2 regions of the Paenibacillus sp. 05T425 genome follow, and region 2 is predicted to be linked to the other one. Evidence: a T-box and tRNA genes for the amino acid it is inferred to sense, from the RefSeq annotation. Region 2 holds a T-box; the other holds one or more tRNA genes.
The links. The T-box of region 2 lies ahead of AC1DF0_RS22405 (valine--tRNA ligase). A T-box ahead of a tRNA ligase gene usually reads a tRNA of that ligase, here a tRNA-Val.

Region 1 (25,392 bases), on a different contig from region 2:
GCATGCTGTTCACCGAGGATACGACCGACTCAGCCGTGCTAAGCACGACGGAAATTTCGATCCCCTCTACGTCTTCGTTCAATCGGTTAACCGCCTCTTCGATTGCGTTGCCGGCTTTAACCGCATTAGCGTCCGCCGACTTGGAAATGGTGAACATGATTGCGTCCTTGCCGTTCAGTCGGTTAATGCTCTCCTGATCATTGGCATAGTCGACCTTCGCGACGTCAGCAAGCGTTACACCTGGAATGATCGGAAGTTTGCGCAGCGTCTCGATATCCGCAATTTGATCGTTAAGGACAATGTTGGTCGCCGATCCGTCTACGTTCTTCTCGCCTAGCGATGCCGTTACGCCCCGTCCTTGCAGTACGCCCATCAGCGTTTGCGCAGGAATGCCAGCCGATGCCAGCTTATCCGTTAGCGGAGTCACTTGAATGGTTGGCGTCGACTTGCCGCCAATCGAAATCTGTCCCGCTCCCTCGGAACGCTGCAGTTCCGCTTTTACTTCCTTGAACTTGTCATCCTTCTGCTGATCAGTTAGCCCTTCTTCGAAGGTCAGTACGACCCAAGAGATAGGTATCATCGAAGTGTTGAATTGCACGACGAACGGCTTCATAACGCCCGCCGGAAGCTGTACCTGATCGACGATTCGTTCGATCTCCGCCTTCGCTTCCTTCATATTCGTTTTCGAATCAAAATTCAAGTTCACTTGAGCGTAACCATCGCCTGAGGTCGAGAACATATCCGTCTTGCCTTTCACGAAGGCCACCGCTTCTTCAATCGGTCCCGTCACTTGCTGTTCCATCGACTTCGCGTCATTGCCCGGTCCGATTGCCGTAATCATGACTTGCGGATTGTCCGCAGCTGGCAAAAACTCCATCGGCAGCCTGAGGTAGCTCATCACCCCCATCGCTAGTGCCATGATTACAATCAAAATAATAGCTGCCTTATTGCGGAAGGACCACTCCGTCAATCTACTCATCTTTCCCGACTCCTTCTCCCATACGGTTTCTTTGTTTTTGTCTTTCATAATCATAAGGGTCAGGCAGACTTTGTAAAAACGTCTCGAGAACGTTATTTGATCTCGCCTTTAGTCGGAACTAATCTACGCCTTAAGTCTAGGTCGACCTCATAAATGAGTAAGTACTCACTTCTATTTTTGCGATCCCTCGCTTATAATCAAATAAAGTGAGTAATCACTCATTCACGACATTCCATTCGAGGAGCGTGTATTTCATGTCGGCTACCCCTTCGGTAAACGGGCAATCGGTGTCTGCTGTACAGTTGCATCAGATACAGCGTCGATTTAATGGCAAAACCATACTCGACGGCATATCGCTTACCATTCCGCAAGGCGAGCTATTCGGGCTGCTCGGCCCCTCCGGCTCTGGCAAAACAACTCTTATTAAGCTTATAACAGGTATCGACCGCGCCGACGGCGGCAGTGTTCACATGCTTGGCGAGCCCATTCCTCAGCTTAAGATGCTGCAAGCGTTCGGCTATATGGCGCAATCCGACGCTCTCTACAATGAGCTGACCGGCAAACAGAACTTAGCATTCTTCGGTGCGCTATTTGGCTTAAAAGGCGCTAAGCTGCAAGCACGCATTCAAGCGGTTGCCGCACTCGTTGAGCTGTCTGACCACCATAACAAGCAAGTTAGCGCCTACTCAGGCGGGATGAAGCGCAGATTATCGCTGGCCACCGCACTGCTCCATGAGCCTCGGCTGCTCGTTCTCGACGAGCCGACCGTAGGCATCGATCCGGTGCTGCGGCGATCGATATGGGCGGAGCTTTCGGCTCTTAGCCAGCAAGGCGTAACGATTATCGTAACGACTCATGTCATGGACGAGGCTGAGAAATGTGACCGCCTAGGCATGATTAGAGACGGCAAGCTAATCGCTGTCGATACGCCGCAAGCCATAATCAAGCAAGCGGGAGCGGCAACGATCGAGGAAGCGTTCATCACTCTCGGGCAGCAGCAAGCTGCCGGAACGGAGGCGACACAATGAGAATTCGCGCACTGGCCCTCCGCATCATTCGGCAATTTATTAGAGACAAGCGAACGCTCGCTCTATTATTCCTTGCTCCATTGCTCATCTTAAGCTTGATGAAGCTGGTCTTCGACGGTCAAGCGATAACCCCCGATATTGGGACGGTCAACGCGCCGCAAGCATTCACAGACGAGCTGAGCGCAGCCGGCGCATCGCTAACGGAGTACGCCTCGACCGACGAGGCGCAACTGGCGATTGAGCATGGGGATCTCGATGCTTTCATCCAAGTCGGCACTCCCGGATTCGCAATCACACTCGAAGGCAGCGACCCGGCGATGAATAAGGCGGTTATGCTGCTATTCCAAAACACGCTTCAAGCAAAGGTCAGCTCGTCACTGCCGGCGATCACCTATTTGCATGGCGGTCCGGATATGGCCTCTTTCGACTCATTCGGCCCGGTTCTTATTGGTTTCTTCTCGTTTTTCTTTGTCTTCCTGCTCGCTGGCGTGTCATTTCTAAGAGAGCGTACGACCGGCACCTTGGAACGTCTGCTTGCCTCCCCGATCCGACGCAGCGAGGTGGTGCTCGGTTACTTGGCAGGCTTCGGTCTGTTCACGCTCATACAGGCGATGCTGATCGCTTGGTATTCCATTAACGTGTTAGGCATGTACATGGCCGGACAGATCGGTTATGTGCTGCTTATTAACCTGCTGCTCTCATTAACCGCGTTGACGCTGGGAACTCTCCTGTCTTCTTTTGCCAGCAATGAATTTCAAATTATTCAGTTCATCCCCATTGTCATCGTGCCGCAAGCCTTTTTCTCCGGCTTGTTCAATCTTGACGCGATGAATCCTTGGCTGCAAAAGATCAGCTATGCCATGCCGCTCTTCTATGGAGCCGACGCGATGCAAGGCATCATGATTCGCGGCGAAGGCTGGCGTGACTTCGGGATCGATGTATATGTGCTCATTGGCTTCTCCTTGCTGTTTACGTTGCTGAACGTGCTGGCGCTGAAGAAACACAGGAGCATGTAAGAATTTCATTACTTTGCTATAATGACTTCAATAGATAGAGAATGGTAAGGAGTGAGGAAGTGTCTGAGCGTAGGGATGAGCAAGAACCGATAGAAAAATGGCTGAAGGAGCTTCTGAAGCTCGACGAGGCTGAACATGCGATGACCGATAAGCAGCTCAAGATCGTGCAGGCTGCCGCCGATATTTTCGCGGAGAAAGGGTTCGCCGCTTCCTCAACAAGCGAGATTGCGCAGCGTGCAGGCGTTGCGGAGGGGACGATATTCCGTCATTACAAGACGAAGAAGGATTTGCTGCTGTCGATCGTCACGCCAGTGATGGCGAAGCTGATTGCACCGTTCGTCCTGCGTGACTTCAATAAAGTGCTGGATAGCACCTATGACAGCTACGACCAACTACTGCGCGCCATTATTGTTAATCGTATCGAGTTTATAGAGAAGAACATGAAAATCCTAAAGATATTCATTCAGGAAATTCCGTTCCAACCCGACATGCAAGAGCAGTTCCAGAAGCAAATACTTTCGAAAATATTGGAGAAGCTGACCGCCAGCGTCGAAAAGTTCCAGCGCAACGGGTCGCTTATCGGTTGGTCGCCGCTCACGATCATTCGGTTATCGGTGTCTAGTATAATCGGTTATGTGCTATCGCGTTCATTGTTCGGTTCGAAGGATGCGGTGAACTGGGATGATGAAGCGGAACGAGAAGCTACAATTACATTTGTATTAAAGGGATTGGCTCCATAAAAAGGAAGGGCTGTGCCGTTAGCGAATCAGATCGCTAATCGCACAGCCCTCTTTCATGCTCTTGCCCAGCCTACGCTTCTGTCGCGGTTTCCTGCTTGTCCAGCGAGCGGAATCGGATCAGCAACAACAGTGCGGCTAAACATAAGATGCCGCCGATCAAATAAGGAAGACCCATCGAGATGGTGAACACGAACGAGCCAAGCAACGGTCCGGCAATACGTCCGAGACTGTCCATCGAGGAGCTAAGTCCGGAAGCAACGCCTTTCCCTACCTTCGTCTTCTGAGTAATTAACGACGTTACACAAGGTCTGATTAGCGAGTTCCCGATGCCGAATACGGCCAGCGAAAGTGTTGCCCACCATAAGGAATGAGCACCTAGAAGCATAAAAAATCCGACCGCCGAAATGACAAGTCCGATGCCGATGTATTTCGGTTCATCGCCCGTCTTAATCCGGCGTCTTACGAAGCCGCCTTGCACAAGCGCTCCGACAAAACCGCAGACGAAGAATAAAATGCCGACCTGCAGCGGCGTCACATCAAATCGCTTCATTCCGAAAAACTGCAGTGTCGCCTCCATGCCCGCGAGCGTAAAGGTTACGAAGAAAGCAAGCACATACAAGTATTTGAGCGGTCCTGTGAATGCTGAAAAGCGGGACTCCCGCTTCTCCGTGCTCTTGCGACGCTGCTCTGGCGGCAACGATTCCTTCAGCATCATGAAAGCCAAAATGAACGTAATTAGCGCTAGACCCGATGCGGTGTAGAACGGCGTCTCCAGCGATATGAGACTTAATATCCCTCCAAAGCCTGGTCCAACAGTGAAGCCCAGACCGATCGACATGCCGACAAGTCCCATCCCTTTCGTCCGTTGCTCAGGCGGAGTAATGTCTGCTACATAAGCGACGATAACCGATGCAACCGCACCGGAGAACAATCCGCCAAGAATACGGGACAAATACATGAGCGCCAAGTCGCCTGAAGACAGACCGAACAGCAGGAAGCTGACTGCAAAGCCCAATATGCCGGTTAAAATAATGGGTCTTCTGCCGATCCGATCCGACAATCCGCCCCATAACGGGGACAGAACAAAGGATACAGCCGAATACAAAGCAAGCATCCAGCCGGTATGAATCTCCGCCCCATCCGGGTCGGCGGCTTGTATAATTTCTGGCATAACCGGGATGATAATGCCAAAGCCTATGAAAGTCGTCATTAAAGTTGCCATTACGATAGCCATACGATTTTTTAACATGCTTAATCCCTCCACCCACCTATGTTACCATAACCGTTTATGGGATTGGTATGAACAATTCGAGAACAAATAGCCAAACCTATCCTTTTATAAAAATATAGGAAAGTATAAATTCCACACTTATACTTGCGTCTACATTTCACCGTGAAACACTGTTTTTGCCCCCAAAGATGGCGAGAGCCGTTTGCGCATGAATGAAAATGAAGCTTGCATTCCCCCCTGTTTTTGCTATACTGGGGCTTGTTTGCACATCAGATGAAAGGCAGGGATGAAAGCGATGGATCATAGCAATACCCCGCTCTTCAACGCCCTTCGCCGACATGCGGCGCAGGATCCCGTTCAGTTCCACATACCCGGTCACAAAAAAGGGCTAGGAAGCGATTCCGAATTTCGTGAATTTATCGGCGACAATGCTTTGTCGATCGATCTCATCAATATAGCACCGCTTGATGACCTGCATCAGCCAACCGGAGTCATTGAGGAAGCTCAGAAGCTTGCCTCCGATGCGTTCGGTTCCGATTATACGTACTTCTCCGTACAAGGAACGAGCGGCGCTATTATGACGATGATTTTGTCCGTATGCGCGCCGGGCGATAAAATTATCGTTCCACGCAACGTTCATAAGTCTATTATGGCGGCTATTATTTTCGCAGGCGCGAGACCCGTTTTCATTTCTCCCGCTCGCGACAGCAATCTTGGTATTGATCACGGCATTACGACCCGTTCCGTACGCAAAGCGCTAGAGCGTCACCCTGACTCCAAAGCCGTGCTTGTTATTAATCCGACCTACTTCGGCATTTGCGCTAACTTAAAGGAAATCGTTGAGCTCGTTCATAGCTACGATATTCCTGTCCTTGTCGACGAGGCGCATGGGGTGCTCATTCATTTCCATGAGAAGCTGCCGATGTCCGCCATGCAAGCAGGAGCAGATATGGCGGCTACGAGCGTACATAAGCTCGGCGGTTCCATGACACAAAGCTCGGTGCTTAACGTTCGCAAAGGTCGTGTTAATCCGCAGCGCGTGCAGACGATCATCAGTATGCTGACGACCACTTCGACTTCCTATATATTGCTTGCGTCGCTAGACACATCGCGCCGCAATCTAGCGCTTAACGGACATGAGCTTGCCGAGAAAGCGATCTCGCTTGCCCAACATGCTCGCGCGGAAATTAATAAGATTCCGGGACTCCATAGCTTCGGAGAAGAAATTCTCGGAGGCGAAGCGACGTATGATTACGATCCGACGAAAGTATGCATTCACGTCCGTCATCTCGGCATTACCGGATACGAGACAGAGAACTGGCTGCGCGACAACTATAATGTTGAGATCGAGCTGAGCGATATGTATAACATTCTTTGCCTAGTTACGCCTGGTGATACGTCCGACTCGGTATCAAAATTAATCGAAGCGCTGCGCGGGCTGTCCGATAAGTTCCACGAAGGCGCTGAAGCACGCGAGCTCGTCGTCAAGATTCCGGACATTCCGCAGCTCTCGCTGACGCCGCGCGACGCCTTTTACGCCGAGACAGAAGTTATTCCGTTCAAGGAATCTGCAGGCCGGATTATTGCTGAATTCATCTACGTCTATCCGCCGGGAATTCCGATTCTGCTGCCGGGCGAGGTCATCTCGCAAAAAAATATCGACTACATTATCGATCATGTCGAGGTCGGCCTGCCAGTCAAAGGACCGGAAGATCGCAGCATCGAGTACGTGAAAGTAATCGTCGAAGAAACGGCTATCAGCTAATATCCTTTTATTGTCACTGCCAAACGGTCATGCTATGATGTTGACAGAGGTGAGAGTCGATGAGTCAGAGCGCTTATATTAAATTCGTGCAAGGTTCATTAGCCCCGAGCTTAACGTTAGACGATGTACGCAGCAATCTGCAGCATTATAGGGAACAGACGGCGCTCACCGGAACCCAACTCGATTGGGATTATGCTGAAGCCGCTTTCCCTTACACGTTCGAATCGAAAGGCGACGATCGCTGGTTCTATTTGAAAGGAATCACATCTCACTACAATCACATTCTATTCGGCACTGGCGAAGCGACTAGCGCGGCCGGCGATACCGTACCTTGCGTACAGGTCGTCCTGCCGGACAGCGCGACGCATGGGGACAAGGCGAAAGCTAATGAACTATGCAAGTACATGGCGAAGCAGCTGCAAGCCGAGCTTACGCTGTTCAACGGCCGGACCGTTTATTATTATCCACGCAAGTAAACGAAAGCATAAGAAAAGAAGGGGCAGCCGCGGCTGCCCCTTCTTTTCTTATGCAATGATAAAGTCGGCGAATTACTTCGCTTCGTTCTCCGTACGAGCAATTTCCTCGTAAATAGCTGTAACGCGATCCCACTCGGCGTCGTCTTCGATGCCAACGAGGAATGCTTCTTCGTTCTCTTCTTCAATACGGAAAATAACGCCGTCCGCTTCCGGATCGTTGCGATCCAGCAGAACTGCGTATACATTGTTCTCGGATTCAAACGTATAAACCATAACCATCTCACGCTCTATGCCTTCATCGTCAGTCACGATAAACACATGCTCTTCGTGCTCATGGTCTTCACCGCAACCGCAATTATCTCCATGCTCATGCTGATGCTCGCTCATGATATTACCCCATTTCAGTTATATATGCATACCTTGCTATCCTACCACGTTAAGTTATGCTGGTCAAACAAAACGCCTCCCCGTAATGGGGAGACGTTCATTATGGCGCTAGAGAAGATATTTGCTTCTCGGAGATGGCTTGCCATTCATCTGAGCCCTTCAGCTTAATGAAGAATAGAATCGGATATTTCCCGACAGATTCGAACTTGTACTCAATATCCTCCGTTGCATACCAGAAGTTATCGCTCTTTGGATTAACTGCTCCGCTCTGTATGACTCTCTCCTTGCCGCCAGGGTCGAATATAGATACCTTAACAGCCGTTATTTCAGCCTTCAAGTTATCGATCTGGGCGAACACCTTAAAGCTGCCTTGGAAACCTTTGTTGACGTTGCCGAAAACGTTATTGTTCCGGAAGAGGAACATATGCACATTTGGTTTGTCGACCGTAGCCCGCTTGCTTTGATTGTCCCACTCCACTATAGCTTGCATAGAAGATGCGATCTGCCGCAGCGGCAAATAAGTCTTGCCGTCTACGATAATTCCGCCGTCATCTTGATTTATGCCATTAATAATGACTCGTACCTTCTGAGTTGCAGCATCCGCGAACAGCATCGTTCCGCCCCATAGGGAGAGCAGCACCAACAGAACAATTATCTTTCTGAATCTCATCGCTGTGGACCTCCATCCGATTGCCTGGATGTAAGTTTATACTCACAGAGAAGTCCAAAGTTGCGGGGCCGCTTCATATTTTTTCATTGCTGCCTCAAAGCGCAATGCCTGTCGTCAGTCGCTGTCAAATGCTGTTGAAATATGCGCTTGCCTGGGAAATAGTCAGAAAATTAATTTTATTACCCGTAGGTTCTCGTAAGGACGCAAGGTACCCCTTTGCCAACGGCTCCCGGCTGCCGCATCCGATCCAAATAGCGCATCCCTCTTGTGCAAGGCGTCTTGCATACTGCACATGTATCGGACAACACAAGCTTATAATGATATTGTTTCCTCTCGCTCGCCGGTTTCTTTTTGGCTACTTTCCCTTTTCCTTTGCCTTTGCTCAACTTGGATGCACCCCTTCGATATTATCCATTCGCTCCTGCATTGTATGTAGAGAGGGGCAAATGTGCATCTACATTTGGCATCAACAAGTAATTTTTGGTACAGTAATGACATGAAGACGATGGAGGAATCATTATGTTTATTCAAATGGTTGGGACAGGTAGTGCTTTTGCCAAAAAATACGATAATAACAATGCCTTGATCGAAGCGGGAAGCTTTCGCTTGCTGCTGGACTGCGGCATTACGCTCCCTAAGGCGCTTCATCAAACAGACTTAACTTTCAATGATCTTGACGCCGTATTAATTAGCCATATCCATGGCGATCATGTTGGCGGGTTAGAAGAGCTTGCCTTTCAAATGATGTTTAAATATGGGCGTAAACCGGTTCTTTATATTGTAGAGGATATAATCGAACCTCTATGGGAGCAGACGCTTCGCGGAGGGCTTACGCAAGGTCCTCTGCAGACGCTGAGCGATTTTTTTGAAGTGCGAAAGCTTCATGCTGACCGTGAAACGGAGATTGCGCCAGGCTTAACGGTGCTGCCGATAGAAACGAAACATATCGAGAACAAGAAGAGCTACTCCTTCCTATTCAACCGCCGCTTCTTCTACAGCGCTGATATGCGTTACGACGGAGAACTGCTGCAGAGTCTCGTCAATGATGGGGTTGAGACAATCTATCATGATTGCCAATTGGAAACGCCGGCTGTCGTTCATGCAGGCATAGACGAGCTGATGACGCTGCCTGACGAGATCCAACAGAAAACGTGGCTCATGCATTATGGCGATTCGATGGAACAATTCATTGGCAAGACGGGTTCTATGCGATTTGTAGAGCAGTTGAAGCGTTACGAGGTATAACAAGATTTCCGCGTCCGTGTATGAGTGCGGTTTAAAGTTCGCATACTACTGGGCGGGAGGCTGATTACAATGGAACAGAATAACGGACAAGAAGAAGTAGTAGCCGTCAGAAAAAATGGCGATGGCAGTATCGTCGAATTCAAGCTTTCGTCTGGCAATGTGGTCGACTATCTAACTGCTCAGTCGATGGTCCGCAATAACGAGATCAACAACCTGCAATTGTTCCGTGGCCGCGACCATGAAGAGCACTTACGGTCGGTGCCTGACGGGCGCACAGATAATAATCTAGATAGTTTACCAACTTTCTAAGCGTTGATTGGTACGCATTGTATAGCGACGCAACAAAGAAGAACCGACTGACGTCGGTTCTTCTTTGTTTGATGGTGCATGCATGTATTGGATTAAGATGAATTTCATCGGACTTTACCTTTTCAGTGCTTTCTAGGGCCATCCTTCCCCAGTTTCCTTCTCCATATGAACTGCTCATCGTAAGCAAGCGAGTCGTCCTTCACAAACTTGGCGACACTTCCAATGACAATGCCGATAATCCCAAACATGCCAATCAGCCAAATAGCCAAATACGCATACTGCTCCGCCAACCGATACCGCCTCCTGCACGCTTTCTATATGTATACGCGGATCAGACCGGCTTTAGAATACGCATTCATAGGCATTTGCCAGTTATTATTAACCTCCCTAACAAACACCCAATCACTTTATAAACAGCCAACATACATTACAGAGTACTTTATGACAAGGAGGTGCATCGTATAATGTCTGGATTTGTAGGCGGCGCCTTCCACCACAACAACAACATCGGTTTTATCTTGGTATTGTTCATCCTGTTGGTTATTATTGCTTGTAGCTGCGGAGTAGTAGGCGGCTATGGAAAAGGCTGCTAATTAGTTCACACCACTGCAATAATAATGCAGTATAAGCATCGTGCATGAACGAAAGGGCTATCCTTAACGTCGTTAAGGGTAGCCCTGTTTGTTCCATTTGTAGTGATCAAACTTTTTCCTCGAAAAAAATGAATATTATGGTTGACTTCGGTTTTCGATCCTGATATATTATTAATTGTCGCTAATACAACCTGATCTGTTAGCTCAGCTGGGAGAGCACTATCTTGACAGGGTAGGGGTCAGTGGTTCGAGCCCACTACAGATCATACTAGAAGAAAACCGCGAAGCCTTATAAACACTAGGCTCGCGGTTTTTTCGTTTTGATTTCATCTTCGAACTCCGAGATAAGATGATCCCTGTTCACCAGTTATTAAACTCCAACTACGTAAATACCATCCTTGTATTCATTTTGTTACATTTTCAATCGCTTCGTTGACCCTAGCAAAAAAAGCCAATGCTTCTTTTTCCAGCTCAGGAGATAGATTATATTGAATAGCTGCTTTGTATCCCCCGTAAATATTAGCCATTACTCTAGAACGATCATGATTATCTAGCCCTTGCAGTCTTTCCCACAGCTCTATTACTTCCGCCATTTCCATATAACGTACGCTCCCTACTCATTTCTTTTTTCTACTAATTGAATATTGTGCGTTTAGCTTATCGAACGCGTTTGATGACACCTTATTACTATTCAATCCAGGTCTGCCGATTTCCTTCTACATGATTCCGCAACCGTTAATCTCCATCTTCTTCTTTGCCTCTCGTTGGCATCAAAGCTTACTGTCATTTGAATAGTTCTAGATAACGAATAGTACAAACTATTCCTTCATAAAGTTACTCTTGAAGATTAATGCTTAAAGGGAGATGCTGCCATTGTTAGATCAGGCATTTGTAGCTCGTTCTTTAGAAGAGGTTAGGTTTTGGTCTCGGATTATGAAAGAGCATTCACTATTTCTGAAATTGGGATTCCGTTGCGAGGATACTCAATTAATTAATGAAGCAAATCATTTCTATGCCATCTTTGAAGCAATCGAAAATAAGTCAAATGCATTTACGATCGGAACAGACCCAACTGTAATTAAACGTTTCAATGAAGAAGTGCATACGGCTGTTTCCTATATTTGGGCATTCAAAAGAAAAGTTCTCGGTTTAATATTGACGTGCCAGCTTCCAGGTGCAAACAACTTCCCTTTGTTAGTTGATCATGTGAGCAGAGAAGCTAATTATTTCAGAAATCGGTTGTCGGAATTAAATTTAGGTCGTTTGGAGCCTCTACCTGATGCTATTATCGACGAGAATGTTTTCTTCCTAAGAATTATGGCTGATCACGCCAAATTCATTAGCCATTTGCTTGATCCTTCTGAGCGGCAACTCGTGGAGCAAGCAAATAATTTTAGTCAAGAATTTGACACCTTGTTGTTCCAAGCAAAGGACTTGGAATCTATGCGGCCACAATCGCAAACTGTACCGTTGCTTGATCAATTTCTTGATCAAAATAGGGTCTCAGTTAAGTCCCTTCGTGACTTTAAGAGAACAGCTCGTGATCTAATTGAAGCCTGTCGTATAAAAAGTATCATTCATCCGTTATTGGCCGATCATGTATTTCGAGAAGCGGAACATTTCCTTGTTATAATCGACATGTTTGAAAATAGTCTGACAGGTAACAGTGCTTAATCACTGAGTCATATTTATTTACACAAACTAAAATAACCCCTTCACCATCTATCATGTAGATGATTCGGGGGTTATTTTTCCAAGCCTGCAAGGTTACATCAGGTGTTGATTAACGGCTGCCGCCGCTCAATTGTTGCTCAGCGATTTGGACAAGCTTCTTAGTGATGTATCCACCAACAGATCCAGCATCGCGAGTCGATAAGTTGCCATTGTATCCGTCTTGGGAGAACTGCACGCCTAGAGATTGTGCTGCTTCCATTTTCAACTGATTGATGGCTTGTTTCGCTTGTGGTACAACCAAGTTGTTTGAACTGCTCGAATTTTGGTTAGCCATGTATGCTCACTCCTTTCTTGGATGTGAGGTTATTTTGTGATGGATCTTGGTTATATATACATCGCATTAAAAAAAAATTTTAATGATCTCTTTCCGGATATGTTGTTCCACATAATTTTGAAATCAAAACTGCCTATAGATGCAACAATAACCGTATATTGCACGTCAAATAAGTGCTGCAGCAAATCATAAATGAGGTGATTCGATGAAGAAGAAATCTTTACTGACGTTCACAATAATAGCCGTGTTGCTCCTTGCGCTCGGACAAACTGTGTGGGCATTTAAGGATGTTAAGAACGACCCGAATGAAGCGAAAATCGCAGAGCTTAAGAAGCTTGGGTTGTTGAGCGGCGTTGGTCAAAGCGATAACTTCGATCCTAAAGGGAATCTAACTTACGCCGCAGGTATTTCCCTAATCGTCAAAAGCTTGGATCTTAACTTGGACCATGTCCGTTTCATCAGAGCTCCCAAAGCGACGGATTCATTTCCGAATTTGAAGGATGATGTGTGGTATTCCCAATCATTCATTATCGCTGCATTCTATAGTCTTGAAGTTCCGAAGACGGTTAAAGCAGGCGACATCATGACAAAAGAGCAATTCGCGCATCACCTGTTCAAAGCAATTTCCATCAAAGGCGACTATGCCTTTATAGAGATTTTCCTCATGCTCGAGGATCAAGCAGACGTTAATCCGTCTTACTCGGACAGCATTCAGAAGCTCCTCATAAGCAAAATCGCGCAGCTCGACAGCTCGAACAAGTTCTATCCGAAGCAGCCGATTTCACGCAGCGAAGCAGCAGGCTGGGTGTATGACAGCATTCAATTCGTCAAGAACACGGAGCCGGTTATTACACCAGAACCAACGCCAGATCCGATTATTGATGCGAAGCTTTCTGTAACACCAGTTAACGGAGACGTGAACAAAGTAACCGTAACAGCTCAGGTGCCGCATCCAGGCTATGGCGTTCGGATTGCGTCCATCGTATTCGAAGGGAAGCAAGCCATCATAAGACTTGAAGCAACGCAGCCAGATCCGGACAAAATGTATCCTCAAGTCATTACGGATGTTCAAGTATCCACTTATATTGATGCAGCTTATGAGCCCGTTATCGGCAGCTCTGAAGGCGGCGGTACTTCGGGTAATGAAGGTGTTAGCTCCAGCGAGGGCTTCCCGATTTCCGAATAATGTCGAAAAGGCTTCTCCCGCAATCCGATATGTGCATCGGATCGCGGCGAGAAGCCTTTTTGATAAAATATTTAGAAAACAAAACTTTCCTGAGTCGCCTCTGAGTGGTTTGGGATTTGCCAATCGATCTCCGCGCTCCCTATGCTTGATAAGAAGGCATTCGTCTGCGAGAATGGTTTGCTGCCGAAGAAGCCTTTGCGCGCCGCTAATGGGCTTGGATGAGGCGAAGCGATGATAAGATGCTTGTCCGCTTGTATATTCGCAGCTTTCGCTTGAGCATGATTTCCCCAAAGGATGAATACAACCGGTGCCTCGCGTTCATTCAGCGCTTCAATGACTGCGTCCGTGAAGCTCTCCCATCCGATTCGCTGATGCGAATTAGGCTTGCCCTCATCCACGGTCAGTACCGTATTGAGCAGCAGAACGCCCTGCTCTGCCCAGTGCTCTAAGCAGCCATGATCAGGTATCGGACAACCGATGTCAGCCTGAAGCTCCTTATAAATATTTTGAAGGGAAGGCGGCGTCTTTACACCTTTTCTTACCGAGAAGCTTAAGCCATGCGCTTGACCCTCCCCATGGTAAGGGTCTTGCCCGAGGATTACGACTTTTACTGATTCATAAGGTGTATAGTGAAGGGCGTTAAATATATGTTCTTTGGCCGGATACACGATTTCATTGTTATACTTTTGCTCGAGAAGAGCCAGCATCTGCTGAAAATAAGGTTTCTCCAGTTCCTGTTCCAGCCGCTGAGCCCAGTCGTTATTTAGCTCGAAGCTCATTCGTATGCACCTCCAACTTTGTTCAAAACTGCTTAAAACCAACAACTAGTCGTCCCATAATTCATCCATTAATTTCTTCACGGCATTTTGACGTGCTTCTGTCGCTTGATTATCTGTCTTCCACAAAGCTCCGCATAGCTCAACAACATCGCCTATTTGCACGCTGTCCTCCACTTGATCTCTTCGAACATCCTGCATCTGTCCGTCAATTTCAATGATGACATATTCACCTTCAAAGCGATCAACAATTCCACTCATGCAAAAGCGCCTCCACATGTAACCTTATTCGCAAGCAATCCCATCACCGTCACGGTCAAGCTTAGCATTATAACCAGGGTCATCTTTGCGAATGGGCGCTTTGCCCGCTTCCCTGACCGCTGCACAGCTCTCAAACACGCTCTGCTGGGTGAGCTTATCGCTTGCAGTGTCGGTTGCCTTCGCATCGACTAAACTGTCTGTATGAGCAATCTGAAGCGAAGTACCGTCTGAAACGAATAGAATGTTTCCCAACTGATCCGTACGATATACTTCTGTACCTTGTTTCTTAAGCCTACCCAGCACCTCGTTCGTAGGGTGGCCGTAGTTGTTCGTCCCCGACTGGATAACCGCATACTTCGGCTGAATCTTCTTCAACCATTCAGAAGAGGTTGACGAGTTAGAGCCATGATGACCAACAAGCAGCACATCTGCTTTTAAGCTGACGCCAGACTTCATGATATCGTTCTCGCTCTCCGCTTCTGCATCGCCGGTTAGAAGAAAAGAATGCTTCCCGAAGCTTAGCTTTACGACCGCACTCATTTCATTCGTATCCTCATAGACGGATACAGGCGCGATCATGAGAACCTCGACATCCTGCTCCCATTCTAGCGACAACCCGGCTTTCGCCGTAGAGATCTTTAACGACTTCTCCTTAATCGCCGTCAGTACATCTTCGAATGTCTTTGTATTGGACTGAACCTTCGGCATATAGATCTTACCTATATCGAAATGGCGAATGACCGCATCCAAACCGCCAACATGATCCGCATCGGGATGCGTGGCGATCAATATATCGATTTTGTTTATCCGCTGACTTTGGAGGTATGCGACTATCTTCGCTTCTTCGCTATTATTCCCGCCATCGATAAGAATGGTTTTGCCCTTCGGACCTATAATAAGCTGTGATGCGCCTTGTCCGACATCAATGAAATGAACGCTCAGCTTGCCAGCCGTATCCACCACCTCGTCATTGTTCGCAGGTGCAATCTGGCAGGCAGGCAATAGTATCAAAATGATGCCCATTAACAAGCAAAGCACTCGTGTTTGTAATCTCGTCATTCCTGTCTCCTCGTCTCTACTGCTTGTCTAACCCTTTCAAGAAATAAGACAGCCTGATCTCAACCTCTTCTACCAAAACATCTTTAATTCGTGAATCACGTTCAAACTTCCATTTCTCGTAGTATTCCGGTTTCATATAAACGTAAGTATTGTAGGAACCCATCTTGAACGAAACTTTATACCCTTCGAACTTGCCGCGCGACATGCCTGCTCACGATCCTTTTCATATGGTAATGAATGAATGCCTTCTCTCTTCTTATTATACTATCTCATATTGTCATAGGTTGTCACCAAACAAATGTTCGACAAATATCTCTATCAATAAAAGACATCTATCAAGAAAAAACTCCCTCTTCTCAGCTGCGGTTCACAGATAAGAAAAAGGAGTTTTATGTACGTCAATCATATAGTCCGATAAAGGATGCCGAGGACGGGAATCGAACCCGTACGGTGGTCACCCACCGCAGGATTTTAAGTCCTGTGCGTCTGCCAGTTCCGCCACCCCGGCATGTGTGTAAAAAAAGCTTGCAAATGGTGGGCCCTGAGGGACTCGAACCCCCGACCAATCGGTTATGAGCCGACCGCTCTAACCAACTGAGCTAAGGGCCCTCGAAAAACGCCGGTTGACGTTGAGATCGAAAGGTTGGTTGCGGGGGCAGGATTTGAACCTGCGGCCTTCGGGTTATGAGCCCGACGAGCTACCGGGCTGCTCCACCCCGCGACGTAATTCCATTTGTTAAAAAAGCTTTTTTTGAAATGGCGACATCAATTAATATACTATATATGCATATTTCAAGTCAAGCAAATTATTCTAATTTTCTTCAGAATCTTTTCTAGCCGATCCCGTTTTATGGTAAGAACCTTACTCCGTAACGTCCCTTGCGCGATTTGAATACTTCAACCTCACGCGGACATTCGTAGCCGTATACCCACCAATCGTTCTCCATCCTCCTTACAAGGCATCCCGCTTGGAATTTGGTCTCGTACAAACGCACCCAGTATACCCACCTCATATTGATTCCTCCTACTGTTCGCGATCTCCTGCGTTTTTCTATTCTGCAAGCGTGCTTGTAGCCATAGAATACCCCAAAATCGGAAATTCTTATCTTTTCATGCATTCGGGTATACTTGAATCATAAGATCTTTTCAGGAGGCTGGTGGACATGAAATATGGCATTGCGGTTTTTCCCGATAAAAAGGTGCAGGAAGCTGCCGATCGATTACGAATTAGACATGACCCTCATTATTCGCTGATCCCCGCCCATCTGACTGTTCGTGAGGCTGAATCGTGGAGTGATGAGAAGCTGGCTGCAGCGATCGCTCATCTGGAAGCTGTATCAACCGCCCTATCACCCTTTACGATTGCTTTCAATCGGGTATCCTCCTTCTTCCCGGTCAGTCATGTGCTGTATATGGCGCTGGAAGACCCTTCACCGATGGTTCAGTTGCATCAACAGGTTTGCACCGGTCCGCTCGCGTTGGAAGAGCAGCGTTACGTCTACACGCCTCATTTGACGTTAGCCCAGCAACTGACAGCCGATGAGCTGTACGATCTATACGGCAATTGGCGAATGAACAAGGTGAACCTCACCTCCACGATCGAGAAGCTGACCTTATTACAGCAATCAGACAAAGGGACATGGAAACAATTACGAGCCTTCGACCTCAAAAAAACATAAAGAGAAGCCTGCACACGACGCAAAGTCGGATGCAGGCTTCTCTACTTTCTTATTATTGCTTAACCCATGGGCATAGGCCGAGAGATGCCGCCGTCACCCATGCCGCCGGTAGGATCGGTCTTCAGCTTCTCAAGCGTAGCATTGCCGCGCGTCTCCCACTCGGCGAGTGCTTCCTTAACCGTCTTCTCTTCGGTAAGCACTTGTTGGAACAATTCGTATCCAGGTGACTGGGCTTCCCAAATGCCCGGTTTCTCGCGGTAAATCTTCTCCTGATCGGAGCTTACAGGAGGAAGCGGTTTAAGCGTCGTGAATGCATCCATGTTGTACTGCAAACCGCCGATCGGCGTCAAGAACTCTTTGCGCGCAACCATTTCGTACAAGCTTCTCGATTTCAGCTTCGCCCATTCCTTGCCGTTCGTGAACTTAATGAAATCCCAAGCGCCATCCGGATTTTGCGCTTTCGCGTTAATGCCCATTAGCGAGCTCAAGTAGATGTTGCCGCCTACGTCAGGGTTGCCAGGGAACGTAGGAACCGTAACGACATCCCAATCAACCGGAGTGTAGTCTTTGACCTTCGCCGCGTTATCCGAAGCTTTCTTCAGTTCGTTAATATAGTAGTACTCGCCAATCGTCATTGCGACTCTGCCTTTGATGAACAGATCGCCATAGAATGGATCGTTGCCGCCTTCTGCGCTAATCTTTTCATTCATTTGTTGAACGAATTCTTGCGTTGGAACGATCTTCTCTTTATAAAGATCCGCTACCGTCTGCCATACTTCCGCCCATTGATCGCTGTTAACGAGCATTTTCTCTGCTTTATCGTCCCACATTTTCAATTGAAGCGCGTTAGCATACGTTTGCGTGTCGCTAAAGCCGTCATTCGACCAACGGTTGAACGAGAAGCCGAAGTTGCGGTCTTCGCCTTCGCCTTTTGCTACTTGACGAGCAAGCGACAAGATTTCGGACCATTGCATTTTATCGGTTGGAGGCGTAACGCCAGCATCTGTGAATAGCTTCTTATTATAGAAAAGTGCCGAAGAACTGAATGTTGGCGTCAGTGCGTAAATATTGCTGTCGCCTGCCGCTTTGATGCCGTCAATAACGGTCTGAACATAATCCGTTAGATCGAATTTGTCCTGTTGAATGAGCGGATCAAGCTGTTGGAGCAGATTATCCTGCGTCATACGGCGGAGCAGGTTGTAGTCGAAGATCATGACGTCAACCGGATTCTGGCCAGTCAGCAGTTCTTTCACTTTCTCATACGTATCCGGTTGTTCCGTAACAGGTTTCGAAGAATCCTGCGATTCAAAACGCTGATCATCATAATTGATCGCGCCGACGATCTCGAACGTTACGTTCGGATTCATCATCTCGAACATATCCGTATATTGCTGGCGCATATAAGGCTCATTGTCCGAGCCGCCATACATGACACCAATTCGCAGCACTGATTTCTCCGCAGACTTATCGGAAGATCCACTGCATCCAACCAAGACGCCGCCGAGCAAAACAAGCGACATACTAACTCCAACCACTTTACGCAAAGGCAATTTTGCTAACTTATTCATTCGATTTAACCCCCCAATGATTTAGGCGGAGTAATAATAATCCGCTCTCCGTCAAACTCCATCGTTGCTTTGTCTTTAATGTTGAGCGCCGTCAAATATTCTTTTGGCACTTGCAAACGTCCGACACGGTCTACAACGACATACGCTTCATGTACCGTCTGCAGCCCGCTTGCTGCCGGAAGCTCTGCCTCACCTCCACCTAGAGTAATGTTCGGATTGCGTTTAATGAATTCGGTACTCGTAAGACCATCACGGATGGCGACGACACGGTCCACCTTGCCGGCTAGCGTCAAGTCATGCGTTACGATGACGACCGTAATGCCAATCTCTCGATTGAGCCGCCGGAATATGCCCATGATCATATCGGAGGTTGCCGTATCTACCGAGCCTGTCGGCTCATCGGCTAACAGCAGCTTCGGGCGGTTAGACAACGAGATGGCTATAGCCACCCGCTGTTGCTCGCCCCCTGAGAGCTGATGCAGCTTGTTATGCATACGATCCTTGAGCCCTACCCAATCAAGCAGTTGCTTCGCGTAGGCGCGATCGACTTTGCCCGAGAGCATCATCGGCATTTCAACGTTCTCTAGTGCGGATAAGTAGGGCAGCAGATTGCGGGCATTATTTTGCCAAATGAAACCAACCGTCTCACGCTTGTATTGCACGGTTTCTTCTTCCGTAATCTTAAGCAGATCCCATGGCCCTACCTTCACTTGGCCGGCGGAGGGGCGGTCAAGGCCGCCCAATATGTTCAGCAATGTTGACTTGCCGCTGCCGCTGTTGCCGATAATCGCCATCAGCTCTCCATCTTCCACCTTCAGGTTCAACCCTTGAAGCGCGACGACCTCGAGATCGTCTGTTTTGTAAATCTTGACAAGTCCTTCGCAATCGATCATCGCTTAACGCTCCTCTCCCATTTTGACCGCTTGATGCACTCTCAGTCTGCGGATATGGAGGAACAGCAGCAAAGCGCCGATCAACATCATGAATCCGACGACAAAATAGAGCTGATTCGTATCGTCCGAGTTGAAAATAACCCGGAACGGCGGAACCGTTTCTGCAACGTTCTCGGTTGTTTGCAGGAAAGGCAGGAAGAGCAAGCTGACCGACTTGCCTATTAGAACACCTAGCCCAATCGCTAGACCTGCCGTAAAGATTTGCTCGAGCAGCAGCATTCCCGTCAATTGCTTGCGCGACAGCCCCATTGCGCGAAGTACGCCGAATTGAACGGCACGGCCTGATAAGTTGAAGAACCAATATAAGACGTAACCAGCGAGCGTAATGATGACGGAGACCAGGAAGCCTAAGCTTAATATCCCGAATACGCCGCCTCTAGTAGGAAGCTTCGATTGAGAGATGAGCTCTGTGCGCACATCCTTAACCGACGCGAGTCCAACGCCTGCTTGCTGAAGTGATTCAATAATGGGCGCAACCTTCGCGTCCGGCTTCATCTTCAGCCATACCTCATAAGGGATAAGAGGTAATTGATCGTAAATATAATCCAAATTGGCAATTACAAAAGGCGATTTGTCCGGATATTGCGTCGGCCAATACGGTATTATACCGGCTACTGTAAATTCCAGCATCCCGTCCGTAAAGCCAACGGATACGATATCGCCGAGTTTCAGCTGATATTGCTCGGCTACGCCGGATGGAATAAGCGCCCCGTGCTCGTATTTGCCTAAGTTGTTCAAGTACTGGAACGGATGCGCTGGGAACAGATCATCACGGAACCAAGCAACTTTAGAGAAATCAACGTTGTCAATGCCCATTACGGTGCCTTGACCAACCGATTTGCCCGAAATAACGATATTGCCTTTGGTCTGCATGACTCGAGCGGCAGCTTCTACACCCTCCAGCTTGCGAAACAGCTCGAACGGAGGTTCGCTATACAGCGTACGAGTCGGTGTCGTTTGTCCGCCACCGCCACCGCCACCGCCTCCACCGTTTCCGCCGCCTCCATTGCCTCCTCCGTTACCTCCACCGCCAGAGCCCCCGCCATTACCGCCGCCGTTATTTCCTCCCGACGTCGTAATTTCGGTCGTACCTTCCCATACGGTCTGAATAATGACATCCGAGCCGTATTTATAAAGCGTACGCTCCGTCGAATTGAGATCAATCGTTCTGGCCGCCGAAGCATTATATACACCTAGCCCTAGCGTAAGAACGAGTAAAATCATAAGCGGATAATAACCTTTGGATGAACGAGACAGCTGTGTCAGCGTCAAGTAAATCGGTACGGGCAAGAACTTGCGTCCTAGCCAGTTGAACAGCTTAAGCAGCCAAGGAAACAGCCTCAAGCAGAATAGTCCAAGTGCGAATATGGCTAGCGCCGGCACGAAGAACAGGAACGGCTGAACATTAAGCTGATCCGTTGTCATACCGGTCTGGAACGTCAGCATTTGACGTTCATTGAATAGATACCAGCCGTAACCGGCTAGACCAAGCAGCAGTACATCAAGGAACCATCGCTGCCATCCCGGCTGACGATCGGAGCGCGCAAGCTGCTGCTTGTAGTTAACGATAGAGGCGCGGGCATAAATAACGGCCGGTATAACTGTCGCCAATATCGCAATAAGCACTGCCGCAGCGCCGGCGATAATCGCCTCTGTCGAGAAACCTACCGGAATCGACTTACGGCTAACGAAGGATAGGAATCCGTTCGCCGAGCCGATACTCTTCGCCATGAACCAACCGATGAATGGACCGGCAGCGAGCGAGAGACCTCCGAGTATAAGTCCTTCAAGCAGGTAGATCCATATAATCTGCCTCGTTCCCGCTCCGCGGCTGCGAAGCACCGCAATGTCGCTCCGTTGCTTGTCGAGCGATTGTCGAGCATTCATCGCGATGAAGAAAAAGACCATCGCAAGCATCGGCGCAGCAAGCGTGAACAGCAAGGTTTGAAGCTGCAAGCTCTGCTTCTTGAACTCAGTCAGCGTGGAGGCAAAGGAAATATCGACCCTTGTATCCTTCAATCGCTGGTAGAGCTCTATATTCAATCGATCCAGCGTCCGACCAAGTGGCGAAAGCTGACTCGTCTGAATCTCCGATAGATTGAAAGCATAATACCAGCTTGCATTATGAAGCGGGATACCGTGCTTCTCAAGCAGCGTCTTAGTGAACGCCTGCTCGCTGATTTGGAACGTATTCAGCAAGCCTTCCAAGCCTTGATACCAGTAAGGGTCTGTATCGAGCAGCGGCTTAACCGCCCCTACGATCTTCACCCGCAGCGTCAGGTCTAGACCGCCGTATACCGGATATTCGAATACATCTCCGATATGTACATCATTGCGATACATCGCTTCCTCGAGCATGACGGCCTCAAGGATCTCGCCGTCGCCCTCGCTATTCGTGAACCATCTGCCCTGCGTCAGCTCGGTCTTCGACTCAAGCTCCGACATCGTCATTATCGTAAGCTGGCGATTACGTCCCGCATCCACCTTCGTGGGATCCTCAGGTACGACGTCGCCGCTTCGAATCGAATAGCCGGTTACGTACGTGCCGAACGGAAATCCAATCTCCTTCGGCACATCCTCGGTAATATAACGTTTCAGCTCCGATAACGCCGCTAAATCCGTTTTTCCGCCTGAGGGTGATTGATACCGCATGAGCAGCGATCCGGCAGGAAGGCCAGAGCTCTTCTCCTGCAGCGAATCAGCAACAACTCGCTTAAGCGCGCCGTCCGCGTACATCGGTATACTGGTCGCAAACGCGACCGCCAAGGTCAGCCCCGCCAGCGTGCTTAACGTAAGCCAGCGCGTGTTCCACATTTTGCGGAACAAAAAACGAAACAACGGAATCCCCATCAGCTATCGACCTACAACTTTCTGCCCCGGCGTAAGACCTTGCAGAATCTCGATCTGCGTAGCCGTCTGCTGCCTTACCTCGACGTCCACTTCACGCTTTCCTTCAGCATCGACAACTTGCACATAGGTGCGCGAACCGATTGAACGAAGGGCAGAAGGAGGAATAACGATCGCGTTTTCCGTCCGATTCGTAATAATACTGATCGACAGCGGTGCGCCGCGATTAAGCCCTTTAGGCAAATCAGCTACACTCACGATCAAGAAGTCTTCGGGCCGCTCGGGCTTCGTCTCCCCAGGTTGACCGCCGCCATTGTTATTTTCTTCGGCTTTAACGGGAAGCGTCTTTACTTTCCCTTTGAAATTGCCGATGCTGTTCATGTTAACGACCGCTTCCATACCCGGCGCCACTTTCTCCAGTTCCGTCTTGGACAGCTTCGCTGCCGGCGTCATTAGCGCCGTATCCGCTACGATGGCAATCGGCGCATACGCCTTAATGAGATCACCTTTCTGAACGTTCAAGGTCACGATAGTTCCTCCGAATGGAGCAACGAGCGTCGCTTTCGCGATCTCCTCTTCCATATCGACGAGCTTCTGTCTCTTCTCCTCGAAAGCGATCTGACGCTCTTCGAAATCCGTAGGATCCATCTCATCGCGCGTGCGAAGCAATTCCTTCATTGCGATTTCTTCTTTCTTGAAGCTTAAACGCTCCAGCCGAAGCGACTTCGTCAGCTCATCGACGTCAAGCTCGCCAATGACTTGACCCGCCTTCACCGTGTCGCCGGCCTTAATATACAGTTCTTTCAGGTTTTTACCATCCAAAGTAAAAAATAAGGTCTCTTCCTTCAAAGAAATAAGCTTGCCAATGACCTGCACCTTTGTTTCCAAAGTAGCTGTTGTCACCTCGTACTCCGGTTTCTTGGAAATTTGAGGCGGTGCGATTTCCGGCAGCACCTCTTCTTCCGGCTCCTTCGGCAGCAGCGAGCATCCGCTCGCAAAAACTAGAGATACACTCATTAAAGCAATGACGGACCGCTTAAATAAACTTACCGTCAACCATTTCGTAGACATGGTCGGCAACCTCCAAAATCGTAGGATCATGTGTAGTCATACATATCGTGACTTGTTCAGTGCGAATAATGTTTTGAAAGACGGCCATAATTTGCGCGGACATTCCGGAATCAAGCTCTGCCGTCGGTTCATCAGCCAGCAGAAGCATCGGCTTGTGAGCAATAGCCTTCGCTATGGCTACGCGCTGCTGCTCGCCGCCTGACAGCTCGAACGGCCTATGGTGCATACGCTTCTCCAGACCGACCAGCTCCAGGCACTGGGCTACACGTTCCTTCCACTCCGCACGAGGCGTTCCAGCCATCCGAAGCGACAGTTCAACGTTCTCCCAAGCCGACAAGAGGGGCATAAGCGCGAAAGCTTGGAATATAAATCCCATATGCTTGCGTCGTACGAGCGTGCGTTCATTATCACTCATGCGATGGAACGGCATCCCGTTAAACCATATTTCACCCGAGCTCGGCTGATCGAGACCGCCAAGACTATTGAGTAGCGTCGTTTTGCCAGAGCCTGAGCGGCCCCTAAGCATGACAAGCTCACGTTCCTTGAGCTCCATGTTGATCCCCTTCAATACGCGTAGCGGCGCACCTCCAACTAGAAACTCACGCTCCACCTGGCTCACGGTCAGCAGTTTCCTCGGTTCGTCGCTTGGTGCGGACTGCTGCTCTACTTCTCGTTCTACTTCCTTAGAAATTGCCATTTGCGCTACTCATACCTCCCCCTTGTAAGTCTAAACCCCATGCATAAAAACCATGAAAACGATTGGTAAGACTTTCATAATTCTCATCTTACATGATAGACGTAGGACGTGCTCAAAAAGTTACGACTTTTTTCGGGTAAGTTTTTATAACTTTTCAATATGAAAAAAAGAGCTGCATCCAGCGGCATATGCTGCTCGCCAAAACAACTCTTCCTTCCAATACTACAGCTTAAATTTGCTTACACCATTGTTCAAAATATTCACAAGCCCCGAGAGCTGCTCGGCTGTAGAAGCAATATTCTCAACCAATGCCAGCTGCTCCTCCGTGGCTGCCGCCACTTGCTCGGTTTTCGTCATATTCATGGAAGCTGTTGCAGCGGCCTGCTCCATGGATGCGTTCACCTGCTGAGAGCTCGCCGACATTTGTTCCGTTATAGCAGAGTTCTCGTGCAGTTGTTCCGTCATCTGACTAATGGCATCTACGATAACTTCCAGGCTTTGGCGAATATCCGTTACCCGTTCAGCGCCGGCACCGAAGCATTCTTTCGTTTGGGCCATATAGGTCGATGCACCGTCGATCTCCGCGCGAGTGACGGATACGAGCTGATGAATACCGTCAGCCGATTCCAACGAGCTAGCTGCCAGCTTACGAATTTCCGAGGCGACAACCGCGAACCCTTTGCCATGCTCACCCGCACGCGCTGCTTCAATCGAAGCATTTAGCGACAAAATATTCGTTTGGTTGGAGAAAGACGTAATGTTTTCGGCAATCGCGCCGATCTGTTTCGAACGATTCTCTAACGAGACGATCGTTCCAGACAAATTCTCGATCGCTGTCTTGATTGATT
Region 2 (6,639 bases):
CGGCACCGCTGCGCTCGCTGTGGCCAACCTGATGCACATGCTCCTCGATGCGGATGCAGATGCCCTGCTCCTGCAAGTCCTTCACGAGTTTCTTACGGCAATCCGTACGATCCAGACCTTCATAAGGACCTGCTTGATCGTTKATTGTGCCCGTTTCGTCCATGACAATAATTTGCGGCAGGTTATGACGCTGGCCGACCTCGAAGTCGTTCGGGTCATGAGCAGGCGTAATCTTAACCGCGCCGGAGCCGAAGTCCTTCTCCACATATTCGTCCGCAATAATTGGAATCTCGCGTCCAACGATAGGCAGAATGAGCATTTGGCCGATAAGATGCTTGTAACGATCGTCTTCCGGATGAACCGCTACAGCCGTATCGCCAAGCATCGTCTCCGGACGAGTCGTTGCGACCGTTATGAAGCCCGAGCCGTCCTTAAGCGGATATTGGAGATGGTACAGGTTGCCGTTCACTTCTTTGTATTCTACTTCGATATCAGAGAGCGCCGTGCGTGCCGCAGGATCCCAGTTGATAATTTTTTTGCCGCGGTAGATGAGGCCTTTCTCGTACAGACGGACGAATACTTCTCGAACCGCCTTGGAGAGACCTTCATCAAGCGTGAAACGCTCTCTGGAGTAGTCAAGCGAGAGACCCATCTTGCCCCATTGATCACGAATCGTGTTCGCGTATTGATCCTTCCACTCCCATACCTTCTCCAAGAATGCTTCGCGTCCGAGATCGTAGCGGCTAATGCCCTGTTCTCGCAGCTTGCTCTCAACGCGAGTCTGCGTCGCAATGCCGGCATGGTCTGTTCCCGGCAGCCAAAGCGCATCATAGCCTTGCATTCTCTTCGTGCGAATCAAGATGTCCTGCAAAGTAAAGTCGAGCGCGTGCCCGATATGCAGCATGCCGGTTACGTTCGGCGGCGGAATAACAATCGTATAAGGCTTCGCGTCAGGACGCTTGCCCGCTTCGAAAAACTTGCCCTGCTGCCAATAGTCATACCATTTCTGCTCGGCTGCCTTCGGATCGTAAGTCGTCGGCATTTCCGTAGACGTAGTCGTTGTTTGATTTTCTGACATTCATTCCATCCTCCATACATCGATATAAATACAAAAAAACCTCTCGCCCTCATATAAAGGACGAAAGGTTTAGCTTCCGTGGTACCACCTTTGTTTCACGCAAAAAAAGATGATTCGCGCGACACTCGAACAGATAACGGCTGCAGCCGGCCTGACTTAGGCGGGCGAGAGATGCATTGTTTCGCAAACTCTCCGCTTGATCCAGGCAACTCCGGGGCGACCCGTAGCAGTCACTTCCTGCAGAACCTCTCAGCGTAACGGTTCCGCTCTCTGAAGGCTTCACTGCGTACTATTCCCCTTCAACGTCATTATGACACTTATATGTATACATAATACCGTTGTTATGCGCTAGAGTCAACTTTAAGGGGTGAAAAACCCATCATGTTGACATAAATCTCACCTCGTGTAACAGCATATTTGTTCTTACACAGAGAAGCTGGGTGTGGGATCGCCTCTGAAAGTGCATATAGGCTCTTACAGCACGATTAGGAAGTTCGATTACACACGCATGCCTCGTGTAAGAGCATATATAGTCTTACAGTGAGAGACTGGGTTTGTGATCCCCTGTATGTGCATATAGGCTCTTACAGCGAAGATACGAAGTTCGATTACGTTCGCATAGTACGTTTCATGAAAAAGGTCCCTCACTGTTCACGAATGAACGAGTGAAAGGACCCATTTTTATTGATTAAGGAATAGGTGTTTCACGGAATATAAAGCAGTTGCCCTTCCGTCACGGCCGATTCATTAAGATTATTGCGAACTAATATTTCTCGAGGATTAATGCTGTAGCGAAGCGCAATCGCATCAAGCGTCTCATCGCGCTGAACGATGCATAACCGGATCTTGCGGAATTCATTCTCCTCTGCATTGCGGCCGAGGAATAAGTTCTTCCACTCAATCTCGTCGCCGGACGACAGCGCACGCGCATCCTCAGCCGCTTGCTGAGTGGCGATCTCTTGCTCGGCTGCCTGACGCGCAGCTTGCTCGCGGCGGCTCGTCTGGAGCAGCGTCATAATGCCGACATTAGGCGGCTGTTCAGCCTGCTCCTCCGGAGGTTTGCTTGAGAGCGCGACGCGCGGCTCTTGCTTCTCAGGCTGCTGCACGACTTGCTGTACAGCTTGCTGAGATGCTTGCAGAGCTTCCAGCTCCGCCTCAAGCTCGCGCTGAGCTTGCTCTTCAAGCGCCAGCAGCGCATACGCTTCGGCGAAAGCAGCCTCTTCCTCCGCTTGCTCCTCTGCCTGCTCCAGCTCTTCATTCCGATCCTGCTCGGTGATCTCGCTTGGTTCGTCCACATATTGAGATGAAGAGGCGAGCCACCCGTCATCGCTATTCTGCTGTGAGGCAAGCGTAATCTCCCGCTGCTCCTCCTGAGGCTGTCTGTCGTTCACCGCGAATAGCTGTGAAGACGACCAGCCTGAATCATTAGGAGATGAGGAAATCGACACGGTTGCCTCACGCTCACGCTCAATCTCATTCTCATTCTCCCGTTCCTGCGCTTGTGCTTGTGCTTCGGCGATTTGTTGCTCGAAGCCCTCCGCTGACGCATAGAAGGACTCGTCCTCTGCTATGTACGCCGGCGCCTCTTGTTGGAATGAATTGTCCCGTATAGGCTCCTGTTCCTGTTCCTGTTCGTGTCCCTGTTCCTGTTCGTGTCCCTGTTCCTCTCCGGGCTGCTGCGAACCATAGAAACTCCGTTCATGAACGACCGTAATCGGCTCTTCTCTCCAAGCCTCCTCAGGCTCTTCCACAGGATCGACGGAGATGCCGCGCAACGACAAGACGCCAGTAACGTTCAACGTTCTGGCTGACAGCAAATCCACATCAAAGTTGTCGATATCGATGGAGATATCGTCCAGCCGTGAAATTCGGTTCATCGGCAGCGTAATTTCAACCGGAATCCAGTGCTCCAGCACAAGCGGCGCTTCTTCCGCATTTTGCCCCCGATATACGCCGCTTAGAAGCAGCTGGCCCTTCAATACCGCATGATCCCCCTGATCGATCACTTGGATGCGTGGAACCAGCTCGATTTCCTCCAACTCATCGATAGCCGCAACGTCGTCCGGCAGATGAACGCGCTCATACACATCAAAGCGTAACCCACTCGTTTGTTCCGACACGCCTAAGTCCTCCCTTCTCGTACTGAATGCTCGGAAGCGTTAACGGCTACCGCCTTCCGCAGGACGGCAAGAAGACCGTTACGCAAGCCATATAAGATGAGGATGGGCACAAAGCTTATCCTCACTTATATTTAAAGTTACATTCACTACTTATCTATATGGTTGGATAGGCTAGAGCATGACTTTTATTTACATGCCGCTGACGGATGATACGAGCTTTTCCAGCCAAGACGGCCACGGTGCAACGACTTCTATCGTCTCCCCAGTCCATGGATGAGGGAATAGCAGCCGCTCACCGTGCAGCGCTTGGTGGGTTAGCAGTCGCGTGTTTCCGCCATACATCTCATCGCCAATGACCGGGTGACCTATATAGCTCATATGAACACGAATTTGATGCGTCCGTCCCGTCTCTAGCCGAACGCGGACAATCGAAGCTTTCCCATACGCCTCCACTCTCTCATAGTGAGAAACGGCATGCTCGCCCGATGGCGTTACCATGCGCCTAGCTCTATGATGACGATCCTTGCCGATAGGCTCGTCAATCGTTCCAGCCCGCTTCGCAAGCTTGCCTTGAACGACCGCAATATATTGCCTGTCAATCGCCTTGTCCCGCATCGCTTCATCGAGATTCCACTGAGCCAGGTCGCACTTCGCATAGAGTACCGGTCCAGACGTGTAATCATCAAGCCTATGAATATGGCGCAGCGGCAATGGATCCTTCGCTTTCAGCGCATGCCTTGCGGCAGCTTCATCCAGCGTTCCCCGCTCCCCCGCATACGTCTCATGAACCTTCATCCCTGCCGGCTTATGGAACACGACGCAGAAGTCGTCCTCGTATAGCACAGGGGGAATATCGATCGTCGGTCCCGAAATCGCCTGACGATAGAAAGGATGCGTCTTCGGATCAACAGCCGGGAACGTAAGCAAACGCAGCTTATCGCCTTCCCACTTAATGCCGCCGACCGAGAACAGCCGATTCACCCATTTTTCCGAAAAGAGTCCTCTAGCAAGCAGCCATTTCCTCACTTCATGCGGATGGCTTCCGGCTGCTGGCTGCGCAAGCTCCCCTGCTCCCTTATCGGCATCAGCAAGCGCCGACCAGTCTAGCTCGAGCCATTCTCCATTACGAACTGCTTGTTCCATTCTCATTGCCGCCTCCTATGTTCATCTCGTCCCACAACAAACCCTCCTAATGCCTGCTGCTATGCAATGCAATTAAGAGGGTGTGTGGCGAGCTAGTTATATCTCATATGCTACAATCTGCTGAATGCGATATCATGCGCAGCAATCGTTGCAGCAATGTCTTCATCCGAATGAGCAGCCGATACGAACATACCTTCGAATTGCGATGGCGCAATATTGACGCCAAGGTCAAGCATAGCTGCGAAGTAAGCCTTGAAGCGAGTAATATCAGACGTCTTTGCCGTCTCGAAGTTAATGACGAAGTTGTCCGTAAAGAATGGACAAACCATCGAGCCAACGCGGTTAATCGTATTCGCAATACCGTGCTTACTGGCGTTCGCTTCGAAGCCGAGCTGCAGCTTCACAGCTTGGCGTTCCAATTGCTCATACACTTCTGGCGTTAGCAGCTTAAGCGTCGTATAGCCAGCCGCCATAGCCAGCGGATTGCCCGATAGCGTACCTGCTTGGTAGATCGGGCCGCTTGGCGCGATCTGCTCCATGAGCTCGCGCTTGCCGCCGTAAGCGCCGACCGGCAAGCCGCCGCCGATCACTTTGCCGAAGCAAGTCAGATCCGGCGTTACGCCGTACAGTCCTTGCGCACAGTTGTAGCCGACACGGAAGCCGGTCATTACTTCGTCGAAAATAAGAATAGTACCGTATTTCTCCGTCACATCGCGCAGTCCTTGCAGGAAGCCGGGCAGCGGCGGTACAACGCCCATATTGCCGGCGATCGGCTCCACGATAACGCAAGCGATCTCCTCGCCGAACTTCTCGAACGCCAGCTTCACAGATGCCAGATCGTTGTACGGGACGGTAATTGTATGCGAAGCGACATGCTCCGGGACACCCGGACTGTCCGGCAGTCCAAGCGTTGCGACGCCAGAACCCGCTTTGATCAGCAAGCTGTCGGCGTGGCCGTGGTAAGAGCCTTCGAACTTCAGTATTTTGCTGCGTTTCGTATAACCGCGCGCGAGACGCAGGGCGCTCATCGTCGCTTCCGTTCCCGAGTTGACCATACGGACGATATCCACCGATGGCACACGCTCTACGACAAGCTCGGCCATCAGCGTCTCCAGCTCGGTCGGAGCTCCGAAGCTCGTGCCTTTCTCGGCTGTACGCTTGATCGCTTCAATCACTTCCGGATGCGCGTGACCCATAATAAGCGGCCCCCATGAACCGACGTAATCAATATAGCTGTTGCCGTCAATATCGTAGACGCGGCTGCCTTCGCCGCGCTCCATGTAGACGGGATTAAGATCTACCGACTTGAATGCGCGCACCGGACTGTTCACGCCGCCGGGGATTACTTTCTTCGCCCTTGTGAATGCTTCTACGGAACGCGCGTTGTTAGCGATACGAGATTGGTTGCTCATCTGGTTAAGCCTCCCCTTTCAGCCAGCGCGCAGCGTCTTTTGCATGGTACGTAATGATAATATCAGCGCCTGCGCGCTTCATACCCGTGAGCGTCTCCAGCACAATCGCCTTTTCGTTAATCCATCCGTTCGCTGCCGCTGCCTTCACCATCGAGTATTCAGCGCTTACGTTATAAGCGACAACCGGCAAATCATAGTTTTCTTTCAGCAAACGCACGACATCCAAGTAAGCCAGTGCCGGCTTCACCATGAGCATATCCGCGCCTTCTGCTACATCCGATTCCGCTTCGCGCAGCGCTTCGCGTACGTTGGCCGGGTCCATCTGATACGTCTTGCGATCTCCGAATTGCGGCGCGGAATGTGCCGCGTCACGGAATGGACCATAGAACGCAGATGCGTATTTCACGGAGTAAGACAGAATCGGGATATCGCTGTAGCCCGCTTCATCAAGCCCGCCGCGAATCGCATGGACGAAGCCGTCCATCATATTCGAAGGCGCGATAATATCGGCTCCCGCTTCGGCTTGCGAAATTGCCGTACGCACAAGCAGCTCAAGTGACGCATCGTTATCTACGGTAGCCTCGCAGGAATGCTCGTCGACATGAACGACGCCGCAATGGCCGTGATCGGTAAACCCGCATAAGCATGTATCGGCAATAACGACAAGCTCAGGCGCCCATCCCTTAATCGCACGGATCGCTTGCTGCATAATGCCGTTAGCGTCGTAAGCCGATGTGCCGACTGCATCCTTATGCTCAGGAACGCCGAACATAAGCACCGACTGAACGCCGCTTGCGACAACGTCGCGAATTTCTTCCTCAAGGCGATCCATCGAGTAATGGTATACGCCCGGCATTGAAGGAATCTCTTCCTTTACGTTCACGCC

Region 1: it has a tRNA-Val gene. The T-box ahead of AC1DF0_RS22405 (valine--tRNA ligase) is inferred to sense a tRNA for this amino acid. The anticodon was not compared.

What each region holds. Positions count from the first base shown of each region.
Region 1 is NZ_JBFTLA010000003.1:498,162-523,553, reverse strand. It holds gene AC1DF0_RS09080 (efflux RND transporter permease subunit) at 1-979, opposite strand, end outside; gene AC1DF0_RS09075 (ABC transporter ATP-binding protein) at 1,234-2,007, shown strand; gene AC1DF0_RS09070 (ABC transporter permease) at 2,004-3,023, shown strand; gene AC1DF0_RS09065 (TetR/AcrR family transcriptional regulator) at 3,083-3,763, shown strand; gene AC1DF0_RS09060 (MFS transporter) at 3,834-5,012, opposite strand; gene AC1DF0_RS09055 (aminotransferase class I/II-fold pyridoxal phosphate-dependent enzyme) at 5,290-6,759, shown strand; gene AC1DF0_RS09050 (DUF1885 family protein) at 6,819-7,235, shown strand; gene AC1DF0_RS09045 (DUF1292 domain-containing protein) at 7,308-7,622, opposite strand; gene AC1DF0_RS09040 (stalk domain-containing protein) at 7,723-8,292, opposite strand; gene AC1DF0_RS09035 (hypothetical protein) at 8,472-8,678, opposite strand; gene AC1DF0_RS09030 (MBL fold metallo-hydrolase) at 8,806-9,537, shown strand; gene AC1DF0_RS09025 (DUF3892 domain-containing protein) at 9,607-9,846, shown strand; gene AC1DF0_RS09020 (hypothetical protein) at 9,969-10,136, opposite strand; gene AC1DF0_RS09015 (YjcZ family sporulation protein) at 10,311-10,439, shown strand; tRNA gene AC1DF0_RS09010 (tRNA-Val) at 10,633-10,705, shown strand; gene AC1DF0_RS09005 (hypothetical protein) at 10,844-11,038, opposite strand; gene AC1DF0_RS09000 (DUF2935 domain-containing protein) at 11,304-12,113, shown strand; gene AC1DF0_RS08995 (alpha/beta-type small acid-soluble spore protein) at 12,223-12,447, opposite strand; gene AC1DF0_RS08990 (S-layer homology domain-containing protein) at 12,653-13,633, shown strand; gene AC1DF0_RS08985 (uracil-DNA glycosylase) at 13,705-14,412, opposite strand; gene AC1DF0_RS08980 (DUF3006 domain-containing protein) at 14,458-14,670, opposite strand; gene AC1DF0_RS08975 (MBL fold metallo-hydrolase) at 14,695-15,729, opposite strand; gene AC1DF0_RS08970 (hypothetical protein) at 15,746-15,934, opposite strand; tRNA gene AC1DF0_RS08965 (tRNA-Leu) at 16,152-16,237, opposite strand; tRNA gene AC1DF0_RS08960 (tRNA-Ile) at 16,262-16,338, opposite strand; tRNA gene AC1DF0_RS08955 (tRNA-Met) at 16,374-16,450, opposite strand; gene AC1DF0_RS08950 (hypothetical protein) at 16,578-16,742, opposite strand; gene AC1DF0_RS08945 (2'-5' RNA ligase family protein) at 16,893-17,408, shown strand; gene AC1DF0_RS08940 (ABC transporter substrate-binding protein) at 17,468-18,976, opposite strand; gene AC1DF0_RS08935 (ATP-binding cassette domain-containing protein) at 18,982-19,869, opposite strand; gene AC1DF0_RS08930 (FtsX-like permease family protein) at 19,873-22,779, opposite strand; gene AC1DF0_RS08925 (efflux RND transporter periplasmic adaptor subunit) at 22,783-23,847, opposite strand; gene AC1DF0_RS08920 (ABC transporter ATP-binding protein) at 23,813-24,544, opposite strand; gene AC1DF0_RS08915 (methyl-accepting chemotaxis protein) at 24,767-25,392, opposite strand, start outside.
Region 2 is NZ_JBFTLA010000010.1:108,577-115,215, reverse strand. It holds gene AC1DF0_RS22405 (valine--tRNA ligase) at 1-1,078, opposite strand, end outside; T-box leader at 1,132-1,390, opposite strand; gene AC1DF0_RS22400 (LysM peptidoglycan-binding domain-containing protein) at 1,783-3,198, opposite strand; gene AC1DF0_RS22395 (RluA family pseudouridine synthase) at 3,388-4,341, opposite strand; gene hemL (glutamate-1-semialdehyde 2,1-aminomutase) at 4,452-5,753, opposite strand; gene hemB (porphobilinogen synthase) at 5,758-6,639, opposite strand, start outside.